3 regions of the Micromonospora sp. URMC 105 genome follow, and region 3 is predicted to be linked to each of the others. Evidence: riboswitches for the same ligand, from Rfam matches in the RefSeq annotation. Region 3 holds a riboswitch; each other region holds the start of a gene.
What was found. Region 3 has a riboswitch for cyclic di-AMP ahead of ACSNN7_RS08645 (coiled-coil domain-containing protein). Riboswitches for the same ligand answer to the same signal wherever they lie in the genome.
Positions count from the first base shown of each region.

Region 1: another riboswitch for cyclic di-AMP. It lies ahead of ACSNN7_RS11740 (transglycosylase family protein); the one in region 3 lies ahead of ACSNN7_RS08645 (coiled-coil domain-containing protein).
Region 2: another riboswitch for cyclic di-AMP. It lies ahead of ACSNN7_RS21340 (C39 family peptidase); the one in region 3 lies ahead of ACSNN7_RS08645 (coiled-coil domain-containing protein).

Region 1 covers NZ_JBPQTL010000026.1:37,909-42,685, reverse strand. Annotated here, with positions in the region: gene ACSNN7_RS11750 (ABC transporter ATP-binding protein) at 1-992, shown strand, start outside; gene nhaA (Na+/H+ antiporter NhaA) at 989-2,329, opposite strand; gene ACSNN7_RS11740 (transglycosylase family protein) at 2,418-3,104, opposite strand; cyclic di-AMP (ydaO/yuaA leader) riboswitch at 3,103-3,275, opposite strand; gene htpG (molecular chaperone HtpG) at 3,493-4,777, opposite strand, start outside.
Region 2 covers NZ_JBPQTL010000075.1:3,396-8,172, reverse strand. Annotated here, with positions in the region: gene ACSNN7_RS21350 (hypothetical protein) at 1-307, shown strand, start outside; gene ACSNN7_RS21345 (hypothetical protein) at 460-1,221, shown strand; cyclic di-AMP (ydaO/yuaA leader) riboswitch at 1,523-1,664, shown strand; gene ACSNN7_RS21340 (C39 family peptidase) at 1,879-2,697, shown strand; gene ACSNN7_RS21335 (alpha/beta fold hydrolase) at 2,800-3,555, shown strand; gene ACSNN7_RS21330 (peptidoglycan-binding protein) at 3,605-4,540, opposite strand.
Region 3 covers NZ_JBPQTL010000017.1:37,288-42,064, reverse strand. Annotated here, with positions in the region: gene ACSNN7_RS08655 (helix-turn-helix transcriptional regulator) at 1-141, opposite strand, end outside; gene ACSNN7_RS08650 (carbonic anhydrase) at 374-1,036, shown strand; gene ACSNN7_RS08645 (coiled-coil domain-containing protein) at 1,099-2,118, opposite strand; cyclic di-AMP (ydaO/yuaA leader) riboswitch at 2,123-2,253, opposite strand; gene ACSNN7_RS08640 (YibE/F family protein) at 2,420-3,769, opposite strand; gene ACSNN7_RS08635 (heavy metal translocating P-type ATPase) at 4,076-4,777, shown strand, end outside.

The sequences.
Region 1 (4,777 bases), on a different contig from region 3:
TCGCGCTGCTCGGCCCGAACGGGGCCGGCAAGACCACCGCCCTGCGCGCCCTGGCCGGCCTGCAACCGCTCACCGCCGGGCACGTCACGCTCGACGGCGTCGACCTGGACCGGCCCGACCGTGGTCGCTGGATCCCGCCGGAGCGGCGCCGGGTCGGCGTGGTGTTCCAGGACTACCTGCTCTTCCCGCACCTGAGCGCGCTGGACAACGTCGCGTTCGGCCCGCGCCGCCAGGGCCTCGACCGACGGGCCGCCCGGGAACAGGCGGCCGGCTGGCTGGACCGGGTCGGGCTGGCCGGGCACGCCCGGAGCCGGCCGCGGCAGCTCTCCGGCGGGCAGGCCCAGCGGGTGGCCCTGGCCCGCGCGCTCGCCGTACGCCCGAGGTTGCTCCTGCTCGACGAGCCGCTCGCCGCGCTCGACGCCCGGACCCGGCTGGACACCCGGGCCCACCTGCACCGACACCTGGCCGACCACGACGGCGCCACGCTGCTGGTCACCCACGATCCGCTGGACGCGCTCGCCCTGGCCGACCGGCTGGTCATCGTGGAGGACGGCCGGGTGGTGCAGGAGGGGGACGCGACCACCGTCACGGCCCGCCCACGCACCGACTACGTCGCCCGGCTCGTCGGGCTGAACCTCTACCGGGGCCACGCCGACGGGCACGCGGTACGCCTCGGCGACGATTTCGTCCTGGCCACCGCCGACCGGCTCGACGGCGACGCCTTCGTGGTCTTCCGGCCCGCCGCCGTCGCCCTGCACCCGCACCGGCCCGACGGCAGCCCTCGCAACACCTGGCCGGCCACGGTCAGCGGGGTGCAGCGGCACGGGGACAACCTGCGGGTGCAGCTCACCGGTCCGGTCACCGCCGCCGCCGACGTCACCCCGGCCGCCGCCGCCCAGCTGCGCCTGGAGCCCGGGCAGCGGGTCTGGGCGGCGGTCAAGGCCAGCGAGACCCGGGCGTACCCGGCCGCAACGGCGCAACCGGACGGCTAGCGGCCCGCCTCGCGCTCGAAGACGTCCGGGACGCCGTCGTGGTCCTCGTCGACGGTCTCGATCTCGTGCACCCGCCGGTAGACCCGGGTGCGGGCGCGCAGGATCACCGTCGCCAGCAGCGCGGAGAGCAGCGAGCCGGTGAGCACGGCGACCTTGACGTGGTCGTCGCGCGCGCTGCCCAGGCCGAACGCCAGCTCGCCGATCAGCAGCGACACGGTGAACCCGATCCCGCCGAGCAACGCCAGGCCCAGCACGTCGAGCCAGTTCAGTCCCTCGTCGAGGTTGGCCCGGGTGAACCGGGACACCAGCCAGGTGGCGGCCAGGATGCCCACCGGCTTGCCGAGCACCAGACCGACCACGATGCCGACCGCGACCCGGTCGGACAGTGCGGTGGCCAGCCCGGCCAGCCCGCCGACCGTGACCCCCGCGGAGAGGAACGCGAAGATCGGCACCGCCACCCCGGCGGAGATCGGCCGGAACCGGTGCTCGAAGTGCTCCGCCAGGCCCGGCCCGGCGCCCGGCCCACCGGCGGCCGTGCTGCGCAGCACCGGCACGGCGAAGGCCAGCAGCACCCCCGCCACCGTGGCGTGCACACCCGAGGCGTGCACGAGCGTCCAGGTCACCGCCGCCAGCGGCAGCAGCAGCCACCAGGACCGGACCCGGCGCTGCACCAGCACGGCGAAGAGCGCGAGCGGCACCAGTGCGCCCAGCAGCGGAAGCACGGCGAGGCTGGTGGTGTAGAAGACGGCGATGATCACGATGGCGAGCAGGTCGTCGACGACCGCCAGGGTGAGCAGGAAGGTGCGCAGCGCCGACGGCAGCAGCCGTCCGACCACCGCGAGCACCGCGAGGGCGAACGCGATGTCGGTGGCCGTGGGGATCGCCCAGCCGCGGGCCCCGTCGGCCCCGGCGAACAGGAGGAACAGCACGGCCGGTACGACCACCCCGCCGACCGCCGCCGCCACCGGCACCGCGGCCCGGCGCGGGTCCCGCAGGTCTCCGGCGACGAACTCGCGCTTGAGTTCCAGCCCGGCGACGAAGAAGAAGATCGCCAGCAGCCCGTCGGCGGCCCAGGTCGCGAGGCTCAGGTCGAGGTGCAGCGACGCCGGGCCGACGGTGAGGTCACGCAGCGACCGGTAGCCGTCCGCCCAGGGCGAGTTCGACCAGACCAGCGCGAGCAGCGCCCCGACGAGCAGGAGCGCCCCGCCCACGGTCTCCTTGCGCAGGATGCCCAGGATGCGGCTGGTCTCGCCCCAGGAGCGGCGGGCGAACAGGCTGGTACGGCGCCGGGGGGCGTCGGTCACGGGGAGTCTCCTCGTCGGCAGGGATCGCGTCATCCATCGCCGACCAGACTTCCCGGCACACCAGGGCCAACCCTATCGGGTGTGCGGACCGGCGGCCCGGTGACCCGGACACGGCGACGCGTCAGAGGCTGAGCTTCTGGCCCGGGAAGATCAGGCCCGGGTCGCTGCCCACCACGCGCTTGTTGCGCTCGTACAGCGCGTGCCAGCCACCGGCCAGGTCTCGGGCCTCGGCGATCCGCGACAGGGTGTCACCCGCCCGCACCACGTACACGTCGCCGGTGGCGGCGGGGGCGCTGCGCCGCTGGCTGCGGCTGCTGTGCTGCTCGCCGCGCGAGGACCGCTCGGTGGCCTTCGACGAGCTGCGCGAGCCGGAGCGCCGCTCCGACTTCTGCGACTTCTGGGACTTCTGCGACTTCTCGGAGCTGCTCGCGTAGCTCTTGCTGGAGCCGCCCTTCTTGCCGCAGGTCGGCCAGGCGCCGATGCCCTGACCGTCGAGCACCTTCTCGGCGATGGCGATCTGCTCGCCCCGGCTGGCCAGGTCGGCGCGGGAGGCGTACTTCTTGCCGCCGTAGCCGGCCCAGGTGCTCTGCGAGAACTGCAGGCCGCCGTAGTAGCCGTTGCCGGTGTTGATGTGCCAGTTGCCGCCGGACTCGCACTGGGCGATCGCGTCCCAGTTGACGGCGGCGCTCGCCGGTGACGCCGGTGCCAGTACGGCAGCGACTGCGGTGACCGCACCGACGGCGAGCGTGCCGACGGCGATGCGGCGCGAGCTGACCCGTCGGTGACGGGCGGTGTATTCAGTTGCCATGTGGATTCCTCCACGCCGACGAGGTGAGCTGTCGGGTTCGGGCCGAGGAGCCCGGCCGCCGTGGCGGCTTCACCCCGAGGTGACGTGCACCGAGGAACGTGTGGGTCCCCCGCTCCATGCCCGGTGACAAGGTCCCAGCGGCCGGCGGCATGGATTAGGCGTTACCGGCCGTGGTGTCCGCGATCGCGAACACGAACGACGTTAGGAACCGTTTCGGGGGATTGCCCACTTCTTGTGAAGTTCTTCACCCGGCCGAGCGACGGCTTCGTCCGTCGAGTTGCGGGCCCGCCGATGATGCTCTACACGGCGGGCATTCGCATGTGGATCACGGTGCGGACCGGTCCCTTCCCGACCGCCGGGCGGTCGGGAAGGGACCCGTCGCAACCGGTCAGAGGGTGCGGGCCAGCCGGTCGGCGAGGAGCCGGGCGAAGCGGGCCGGGTCGGCCAGGTCGCCGCCCTCGGCGAGCAGCGCCATGCCGTACAGCAGCTCGGCGGTCTCGGTGAGAGCGTCGGAGTCACCGCCGCGCTCGTGCGCGGCGCGCAGGCCGGTAACCAGCGGGTGGGTCGGGTTGAGTTCGAGGATGCGCAGGACCTTCGGTACCTCCTGCCCCATCGCGCGGTACATCTTCTCCAGCGTCGGGGTGATGTCGTGCGCGTCGCCGACGAGGCAGGCCGGCGAGGTGGTCAGGCGAGACGAGAGCCGTACCTCCTTGACGCTGTCGGACAGCGCGCCGCCGAGGAAGCCGAGCAGGGCGGCGTACTCCTTGGTCTGCTGCTCCCGCTGCGTCTCGGCCTCCTCACGCTCCTGCGCGGTGTCCAGGTCCACCTGGCCCTTGGCGATCGAGCGCAGCGGCCGGCCGTCGAACTGCGCTACCCGCTCCACCCAGACCTCGTCGACCGGGTCGGTGAGCAGCAGCACCTCGTAGCCCTTGGCGCGGAACGCCTCCATGTGCGGGGAGTTCTCCAGCGCCGTCCGGGTCTCACCGGTGGCGTAGTAGATCTCTTCCTGGCCGTCCTTCATCCGCTCGACGTACTCGTGCAGGGTGGTCTGCTCGGCGGGGTCGTGGGTGGAGGCGACGGAGACGACGTCCAGGATCGCCTGCTGGTTGTCCGGATCCTCCAGCAGCCCCTCCTTGAGCACCCGGCCGAACTCCGACCAGAACGTCCGGTACCGCTCGGGGTGCTCGGCGCGCATCTCCTTGACCGTGGCGAGCACCTTGCGGACCAGCCGGCGGCGGACGATCTGGATCTGCCGGTCCTGCTGAAGGATCTCCCGGGAGATGTTCAGCGACAGGTCGTGCGCGTCCACCACGCCCTTGACGAAGCGCAGGTAGTTGGGCATGAGCGCGGCGCAGTCGTCCATCACGAAGACCCGCTTGACGTAGAGCTGCACCCCACGCCGGCCGTCGGCCAGGTACAGGTCGAACGGGGCGTGCGTGGGGATGAAGAGCAGCGCCTCGTACTCGAAGACGCCCTCGCCCCGCATGTGGATGGTCTCCAGCGGGTCGGCCCAGTCGTGGCTGACGTGCCGGTAGAAGTCGCGGTACTCCTCCTCGGCGACCTCGTCGCGCGGCCGGGCCCAGAGCGCCTTCATCGAGTTGAGGGTGGCTCGCTCGGCGTCCGCCGTGACCAGCCGGATCGGCCAGGCGATGAAGTCGGAGTACCGCTTGACG
Region 2 (4,777 bases), on a different contig from region 3:
CGTGTCCGCCGTCCGCGCGGCCGCCGTCCACCTCACCGCGAGCCCCGCCGTCGACCTCACCGCCCGCTCCGCCGGCACGATCGCCGCAGGCCCCGCCGGCACGATCGCGGCCGGTCCCGCCGTGACGCTCGGCGCCGGGGACGCCCGGAGCGCGGGCCACGCCCTCGTCGCCCCGCCGGTCGTGCCGTTCGACCCGGTCGCCTCGATCGACCGGGCCGGCCGATCGGCCCACCCGGTCACCGCGCCGCCGCCCCTGGCCGGGCCGGCCGTCGGCGCCAGCGGCCCGCGCGCCCCGCCGCTCGGCTGACCGCCCACGCGGGGGTGACCCGCGACCGCACCTGTCGAGAACCACGCCACCGCACCCGCCCACCGGCGTGCGACGCCCCCCGGCCTCGCCCCGCCGCCCCGGGCCGGCGTGCGGACTCCTCATCCGCGTCCCCCTTCCGGGAGGTGCCGACCATGAACACCGTCGTCTACCAGTTCCTCGTCGAGGTCCCGACCGCCGCCGCCATCTGGTCGGCCCTGCTCGTGCTCGCCCTGACCGTGCTCACCGTGCTGGTCGCCCGCCCGGAGCGGGAGACCGCCGCCGAGCCGGCCGTCGAGGCGTCCCCGGCTCCCAGCCCCGCGACGGAGCTGGCGGACCTGCGCCGGTACGCCGAGGAGGTCGCCGTCGCCGCGGCCGGCGCCGCCCAGACCGCCCGCCGGCGGCGGGAGGCCTGGCTGACCGCTCAGGAGGAGATGGACCGGGCCTGGGAGGTGTACGACGACGCGGAGACCGCCGCCCGTCGGTTCGTCGGCGCCGCCGCACTGCCCGCCCCGCGTACGCCCCGCACGCCGGCCGAGTACGCGGGCCGGGAGCGCTGGCTGCACCAGGCGGCGGTGGCCGCCCACTGGCGCGGCGAGCTGCCCGTGGAGCGGCTGCGGGACGTCTTCGCGCACCGGGACGGCTGGGACTCCCGGCGGCACCCGGTCGAGCAGGAGGTGCTGCTGGTCCGGGCGGTCCGCGACGGCCGGCGGGACGCGTACCGGGCGGCGGCCGAACGGGAGCGGTCGGCGTGGCGGGACGCCGAACTGGCCGCCGAGGCGGCCCGTGCCCTGAGCGCAGAGGCGTACGCGGCGGCGCAGCGGCTGCGTCCGGGGCGGGTGCCCGCGCCACGGGCGGCGACGGGGGCGGCGCGGACGGCGCCTGCGGCGCGCTGGCGGCCCGCCCGGGTGGGCTGACGCCGCGACCGAATCGTTACCCGAATTTCGTGAGCCGCGTCACCGCGATCACGGAAACGGTCACTCGTAACAGTCGGTGACATCGATCGCCGCGATCCGCTGACGTTGCCGCCCGGCCGTCCGGTTGTGACCCGACCGTGCCGTAACAAACGTCCGTCCCATTGAGTGGCGTCAGTGCCGAACTGTACGGCAAATTAGTCGCCCCGATGATGTTTACGCAGCTGGGGACGCTTGGCGGGCAGGTGGACCGGCCAGTAGTGTCGCCCCGTCCGGTGCGGTTTCCGATCGCAAGAGGCGACGCCGCACCGACCCGCTCAATCGTGACTTTCACGAACCGGGGACCCACGCACGTCTGGGGTGAATCCGCGGGCCACGGCCCGCGGTAGGGCGTTCTTCCCGCCCGAATCCGTCAGCTAACCCGGTAGGCGGTGTCGGAAGGAGTTTCCACTTCGTGCAGCACCCTCGCATCCCTCTCCACCTCGGTACCGGGGTGTTCCCGCAGGTCCGCCGCGCCCTCGCGCGCTGATCCCGGCCCACACCCCGCCGCCCGGCCACTGCCCGGGCGCACCCCCGCCGAGCGGCCTCTGCACCGGTCCTCACACCGCGGGTGACGTCTCGTCACCCGCCGGTCCGGCACGCCGCTCCCGCCCTCGTACCGTGGAGGAACACGTGAAGCACACCCTGAAGCGGCAGCTGCGCCGGCTGGCCGGCGAGCGGTCGTACCAGCTCCTCGCCGGTTCGGCCGCCGCGCTCGTGCTGGTCTCCGGTGCCACCACCCTGCTCGCCGACGAGGCGCCCGCCCGCCAGCAGACCTCGGCCGCCGTCGCCGCCGAGCTGGCGCCCCGGCTGGACGAGGTCGCCAGCCGTGGCCAGGACCGCGCCACCACCCACCACCGCCCGTCCTCGCCGTCGTCCGCCGGCAAGGCCAAGGCGGACCCGGACGTGACCCGCAAGGCGGCTCCCAAGCCGCCGTCGACCAAGGTCCTGCGGATCGACTACCAGGCGCAGAACACGTTCTACAACTGCGGTCCGGCGGCGGTGCGCCACGCGCTCAGCGCGGCCGGCGTCGAGCGCAGCCAGGACGAGCTGGTCGGCCCGCTCGGCACCACCGAGATGGGCACCAACTCGGCGCGGGACACCACCCGGGTCCTGAACCAGTCGGTCAAGGGCGACCCGTACCGCACCCGGATGTTCGACGGCACCCCCAGCTCCGCGCAGATCGACCGGCTCCAGGCCGACGTCATCGAGACCATCAACGACGGGCGGGGTGTCGTGGCGAACGTGGCGGGCTCCGCCACCGACACCGCCGGTGGCTGGCACTCCTTCCCGGGCGGCCACTACATCGCCGTGGTCGGCTACAAGAACGACGGCCGCACGGTCCGGATCGCCGACTCGGCGGACCCGAACGTGCCGACGTACTGGATCAGCACCATCGACCTGGCGAACTGGATCGCCACCCGCGGCTACTCGGCCTGACCTCGCACCACCGCACGTACGGGCACCGCCCCCCTGGGGGTGGTGCCCGTCGTCGTCGGCGCGTCTCGCGCGGCGGAACCGGGCGGTGGCACACTGCGCCCCATGACCGACGACTCGGGTACCCGCCGCCTGCTGTTGCTGCTGCACGGGATGGGCGCCACCGGCGACGTGTGGCTGCCCTGGGCGCCGCTGCTGGAACACCGCTGGCCGGGCCGCTGGCTGGCGCCGGACCTGGCCGGGCACGGCTTCTCCCCGCCGCTGCCCGGGTACTCCTTCGCCGGGCTCGCCGGGCAGGTCGCGGCGCGGCTCGGCCCGGCGGCCGAGGGCGCGCGGCCGGGTGAGCGGCTGGTGGTCCTCGGGCACTCCCTGGGCGGGGTGGTCGCGCTGGCGCTGGCCGCCCGCGAGGCGGGGCTGCCGGTGGACGCGGTGGTGGGGCTGGGCATCAAGGCGGTCTGGTCGCCGGCCGAGCTGGCCCGGGCGCGGGAGCTGTCCGAGCGGCCGGTGACCTGGTTCGCGACCCGGGACGAGGCGGCCCGCCGCTACCTGAAGGTGGCCGGCCTCGGCGGGTTGTTCGCGCCGGACCACCCGGCGGTCGACGCGGGCCTGCGCGTCGAGGACGGCCGCTGGCGGCTGGCCATGGACCCGGCCGCCTTCGCGGTCGGCGCGCCGGAGCTGCCCGCCCTGCTGGCCGCCACCGACGTCCCGGTGCTGCTGGCCCGGGGCGAGCACGACCCGATGGTCACCGACGCGCAGCTCGCCGAGCTGGGCGTGCCGGTGGTGACCCTGCCCGGTCTCGGGCACAACGCGCACGTGGAGGACCCGGCGGCGGTGCTCGCCCTGCTCGACCCGTACCTGTGAGCGATGGTGGGCGGCCGGGCTCCGGGCCCGACCGCCCACCTCCGGTCGCTCAGTAGCTGCAGCCGCTGCTGGGCAGGCTGGCCGCGGCCGGCACCGTCGCACCGTCGTAGATGGCCAGCAGCAACTGCTGCGGGCACCGGTTGACGCCGCCGACGCGGACCTCGATGTGCAGGTGCGGGCCGGTCACGTTGCCGGTGGCGCCGGTGTACCCGATGACCTGACCGGCACTGACCCTGGCGCCGGCGGCGACGGAGCGCGACGACAGGTGACAGAACAGGTAGTACGCGCCGTCGTCGCCGGTGATCCCGACGCCGTAGCCGCAGCTGCCGCCGGCGTGGGACACCGTGCCGGCGGTGATCGCGTACGTGGTCACCCCGGTCTGGGTGGGCAGGTCGATCGCGGGGTAGTCGTGGTGCGGGTCGTCGTACTCGGAGCGGGGCAGCACCGACCGGTCGATGACCGGGGCCCAGGTGCCGCCGCCACCACCGCCGCCGACCAGCCACTGCCAGGTGGTGGCGCCGACGGTGGTGCCGCCGGTGAGTCCCCGGCCGGACTTGAAGGCGGAGACCGCGGTGGTGGTCGAGGCGCCCCACACGCCGTCGACGGTGAGGCCGTAGCCGTACTTGTTCAGCGCCGTCTGCAACGCCCGTACGGCGTTGTTGTTCGCGCCGGGATCCAGAGTGACCACGAGTTTGCCCCAGGTCAGCGGCCCGACGATCCCGTCGGCCGCCAGTCCGTTGGCGGACTGGAAGGAGCTGGTGGCGGCGGCGGTGCCGGCGCTGTAGTACCCGTCGACGGTGAGCGTCCGGCCGTGGTGGCGGAGCAGGAACTGGGCGGTGCTGACGTTGGCGCCGCCGGTGCCGGTGCTCAGCGTCGGCCAGTTGGGGGTGGCGGCGTGGGCCGCGCCCGGCATGGCCAGCATGGTCAGGACGGCGAGGGACGCCGCGCCGAGCCAGCAGGCGACGCGGCGAAGGGGTGATGGCATGTGCGCACTCCCGGGGGACGGAGGGAGGCGAGCGGCGTCGGGGCGCGCCGCGTCGCCGGTGCGCGGTCACCGGTGGCCGTGCCGCCGCCGGTCGATCGCGCGCCCGGCTGCCAGTATGCTGACGGCGATAAATATTTACAATGGTGAGAAGTTGTAAATAACTTTCGCCGTGCGCGCCGCCGCACGGCCTGTTCCCGTGCCTCTGACCAGCGCGGACACAGCGCGACGCCCCGCGCT
Region 3 (4,777 bases):
GGCACGTTCGGTCACTCCCACCTCGTCGGCGACGTCGCGGAGCCGGGCGGTGGGGTTGCGGGCGATGGCGAGCAGCACGTGTGCGTGGTTGGTGAGGAACGTCCAGTTCCGGGTGCTCCCGTTCCGCGCAGTCGTCGCCATCCCGTCATGGTAGGGCCAGCCGGCCGACGTTTCCGCCCTGGCCTGCGTGCAACCGGAGCCCGGCCGGTGGGCATGGCGGCGAGACACGGTGCCGGCGTCGCCGCAATGTATGAAATCCATATCACGTATACCTTGACGTATCTTTCACTGCGTGTGACGGTGGGCGGCGAGGCCGCCTCCGTCGCCGGCCGGCTCTGATCAGGTCGATCTCGCGAGGGACCGAGGTGAGTCAATGACCCTGACCGATCCGACGCAGGCACTCGCCGAGCTGCACGCCGGCAACCGGCGCTTCGTGACCGGCGCGCCGCGCCACCCCAACCAGGACTCCCGGCACCGGGCGGCCGTCGCCGACGGTCAGCACCCGTTCGCGGTGATCGTCGGCTGCTCCGACTCCCGCCTCGCCGCCGAGATCATCTTCGACCGGGGCCTGGGTGACCTCTTCGTGGTCCGGACCGCCGGGCACACCGCCGGGCCCGAGGTGCTGGGCAGCGTCGAGTACGCGGTGAGCGTCCTGGGTACCCCGCTCGTGGTGGTGCTCGGTCACGACTCCTGCGGTGCCGTGCAGGCCGCCCGGGACGCGGTACGGACGGGCGCGGCCCCCGCCGGGCACCTGGGGGCGGTGGTGGACGCGGTGGTGCCCAGCCTCCGGCGGGCGGCCGAGCAGGGCATCGACGACGTCGACGGGATCGTCGACATCCACATCGGGCACACCGTGGAAACGCTGCTCGGCAAATCCGCCGTCCTGGCCGACGCGGTCGCCGCCGGGCGCTGCGCGGTGGTCGGCATGTCGTACCGGCTCGCCGCCGGCGAGGTGCGCACGGTGGCCGCGGTGCCCGCCGACGGGTCCGCCGCCGTGCCGGCCCAAGCCGGCCAGGCGAGCGCCGTCACCGGCTGACACCCCCGACGCGACGAGGGCCGCCCCCATCGGGACGGCCCTCGTTCGGTACGGGTCGTGCGCTACAGCATCGACATGTGCACGTGGTCGGTGTGGTCCGACGGTCCGCTGTACGACTTCCACCCCGTCGCCGGGAACCAGATCTGCCGGTTCCAAATCACGTAGTAGATGCCAAGCCGGTCGGCGTTGCGGATCAGGAACGCGGCGAGGTTGTTGCCGTACATCCGGGTGTCGTTGTTGTGCCAGGACGAGAAACCGCTGTTCTGCAACGACCAGTCGCAGGCCTTGCCCTTCGGGTGCTCCCACGGCCCGCCCGGCCGGTAGCAGCCGACGAACCGCTTGAAGCCGGCCCGCCGGACCTCCTTGTACGCGTGCAGGGTGCGGGGGGTGATGGTGCCGGAGGTGGTCGGGTCGTCCTCGGTGCGCGACTCGGGGCGCCAGCCGCCGTCCGCCGTCCGACCAGGTGCGATCCGGGCGACCGGCGACTTCGCATCGACCAGGCCGCCGGTGAAGCCCCGGCCGCCGACCAGCGCCAGGGCCTTCTCCGCCTCCCGGCTCTCCCGGGCCATGTCGTTGGTGAGCTTCTGCTGCTCGCGCACCTCGGCGTCGAGGGCCAGCTTGGCCTGCTCCGCGCGGTTCTTGGCGGCGGTGACCCGGGCCAGCTTCTGCCCGTTGACCATGTTCAGCTCGTCCAGCACGGAGGCGCGCTGGACGAACGAGTCCGGCCCGCTGCTCTCCAGCAGCGCCGCCACCGCGCCGATCCGGCCGGTCCGGTACGACTGCGCCGCGATCTGCGAGACCTGCGGCCGCAACGCCTCCAACTCGTCCTGTGCGCGCTTCACCTCCAGCCCGAGCTGCTGCTGGCGCTTCTTGGACTTCTCCAGCTGGGTCTTCGCCTTCGAGTACTCGCGGTTGCGCAGCTCGATGACGTCGGTGAGCAGCTTGGGTTCCTCGTCCTCCCCGTGGCCGGAGGGGGTGGGGGTCGAGGGCGCGGCGGTCGCCGCTGTGGGCCCGGCGAGGATGGCCAGGGCGGCGAACACGGCCACCACCGGAGTCAACCAGCGGCGCAGGGGTGCCGTCACAGTGTTCCCTTCCGTCGACCGCCGACCGGGTTAGCTGACGGGTTCGGGACGGAAGTGGCCCCTACCGCTCGCGCGGATTCACCCCATGTACCTGGTTCCCCGGCTCGCCTCACGGCGATTGGGCGGCGGCACCGCAGGCGCCGCTGCGCGCCTTCGGCGGTGACCGGCAGCGAGGTTACCTGAGAGTCGTACCGGGGATCTACGTCCAGAACCCGACTAAAAGCGTTATTTCGTCGTGGCGGTACGTGACGAGTGACGCGTTCGTCAGGTTCCGCGTCGGCGTCGGTCACGCAGCGGAGTTTCACCATGCGGTGTCCGTGCTCCTTTCCGGGTCGGGCCACCGTGCGGGGGCCGGGGTGGACGGTCCGCCGGGGCGCGTGGCGCTCAGCGCCTCGAGCGCCGCGTCCCGGTCGGCGGAGGGGCGGGGCGTCGGCGCCGGGCCGTCGCCCGGCACCGGATCGGGTGCCGGGCCGCGCCCGGCGGTGGCGACCAGCGCGGCCAGCGCGGTGGTCAGCGGTACGGCGGCGATCAGGCCGAGCGTCGCCACCGCGCTGCGGACGATCTCCTGGGCCAGGAACTCGCTGGTGAGGATCTGGCTCACCGGCCGGCTGTCGGCGGTGAGCAGGAGCAGCAGCGGCAGCGACGCGCCCGCGTACGCGAGCACGATGGTGTTGACCGTGGAGGCGATGTGCGCCCGGCCGACCCGGGTGGCGGCCCGGTAGAGCTGGGTGCGGGACAGGCCGGGGTTGGCGTGCGACAGCTCGGTGACCGTGGCGGCCTGCGTGACGGTGACGTCGTCGAGCACGCCGAGCGAGCCGATGATGATGCCGGCCAGGAGCAGCCCGTGCAGGTCGACGTCGCGCTGGTACAGCGACAGCGTGGTGGCCTCCTCGCTGCCGAACCCGGTCAGGTGGGCGGCGGCGGTGGCCAGGCTGCCGAGCAGCCCGGTCAGCACCAGGCTGCCGAGCGTGCCGAGGACCGCCACCGAGGTCTGTGCGGTGATCCCGTGGGTCAGGTACAGCACCACGAACATGATCAGCGCCGAGCCGGTGATGGCGATCAGCAGCGGCGAGCCGCCCGTGGCGATGCCGGGTACGACGAAGGTGAGCAGGATGGCGAAGCTGGCGCCCAGCCCGGCCAGCGCGGCCAGCCCGCGCAGTCGGCCGAACGCCACGATCGCCGCCGCGAAGAGCGCGACCAGCCAGATCAGCGGCTTGCCCCGCTGGTGCTCGGCGATTTGGTAGCTGCTGGCGGTGGGGTCGGCCGGGTCGGAGAGCTGGACCAGCACCACCTCGTCGCCCACCGCCACGGTCGGTGCGCCCGGGCCGGACGGCACCTGGGTCTGCACCAGCTGCCCGCTGTCCGGGCCCTGCTCGACCTTGACCGTGACCGTCCCGCACGGACCCTCGGCCGCGCCGGGCGACCCGTCGGGAACCTCGGGTGCCGGCGGGCAGGGTTCGGTCAGCACCCGGGTCACCGTCCCGTGGTGGCGCGGCGGCTCGGCCCCGCCGTCGGTCTGCCGGGAGTCGCGCGGCCAGAGCGCCAGCGCGGCGATCACCGTGACGACGAACAGCGGGACCACCGTCGCGACGAGGATCCGCCGCACCCCGGGCGGGGCGGACGGAGCGGGACGGGTGTGGTCGGCGCCCATTGCGAGTCTCCCAACGATCCAGGGCGGAGTACGTGTCAGCCGGCCGGTCGGTTCACCGGCGGGCGGTGTGCACCGGGACGCGTACCGGGGTCTCGCCCCCGGGTGCCAGCGTGTTCACGCAGGGTGAGCGGGCGGCGTGGTCGGCGGGCCGCCCGGGTGGTTCGCCACGGCAACGGACCCCGGCGCGGTACGCGGGGCCGCGGCGGCGGCGGGCGGAGTGTCATGGCCGGAGAATCGTAGCCAGGTTCGCTGTTAGTCCGCCCGGTTCGCACCACCGGCGGCGCGCACCCCGGGCATCTTGGGGGCATGGACCAGCACGCCGGAGCTGCCCGGCACCCGGCGCCGGGCCGGCATCGGGGCCACGACAAGCACGCCGGCCATGACCCGGAGATGTTCCGCCGCCGGTTCTGGCTGTGCCTGGCGCTGACCCTGCCTGTCGTCGTCACCAGCCACATGGTGATGGACTGGTTCGGTTACTCGCTGGAGTTCCCCGGCCGGTCCCTGGTCGGGCCGGTGCTCGGCTCGGTGGTCTTCTTCTGGGGCGGCCGGCCGTTCCTGGTCGGGGCCGTCCGCGAGGTGCGCGACCGGGCCCCGGGCATGATGCTGCTGGTCGGGATGGCGATCACCGTCGCGTACGCCGCCTCGCTCGCCACCAGCCTGGGCGCGTTCGCGCTGGACTTCTGGTGGGAGCTGGCCGCCCTGGTCACCGTCATGCTGCTCGGGCACTGGCAGGAGATGAAGGCGATCGGCCAGGCGCGGGGCGCGCTCGCCGCGTTGGCCGCGCTGCTGCCCGACGACGCCGAGCGGGTCGGCCCGGACGGTGGCGTCGAGCGGGTGCCGGTGGCCGAGCTGGGCGTCGAGGACGTGGTGCTGGTCCGCCCCGGCGGCCGGGTGCCGGCCGACGGGCGGATCGTGGACGGCGCCGCCGAGCTGGACGAGTCGATGGTCACCGGCGAGTCCCGCCCGGTGTCGCGGGCGGTCGGCGACCGGGTGGTGGCCGGCACCGTC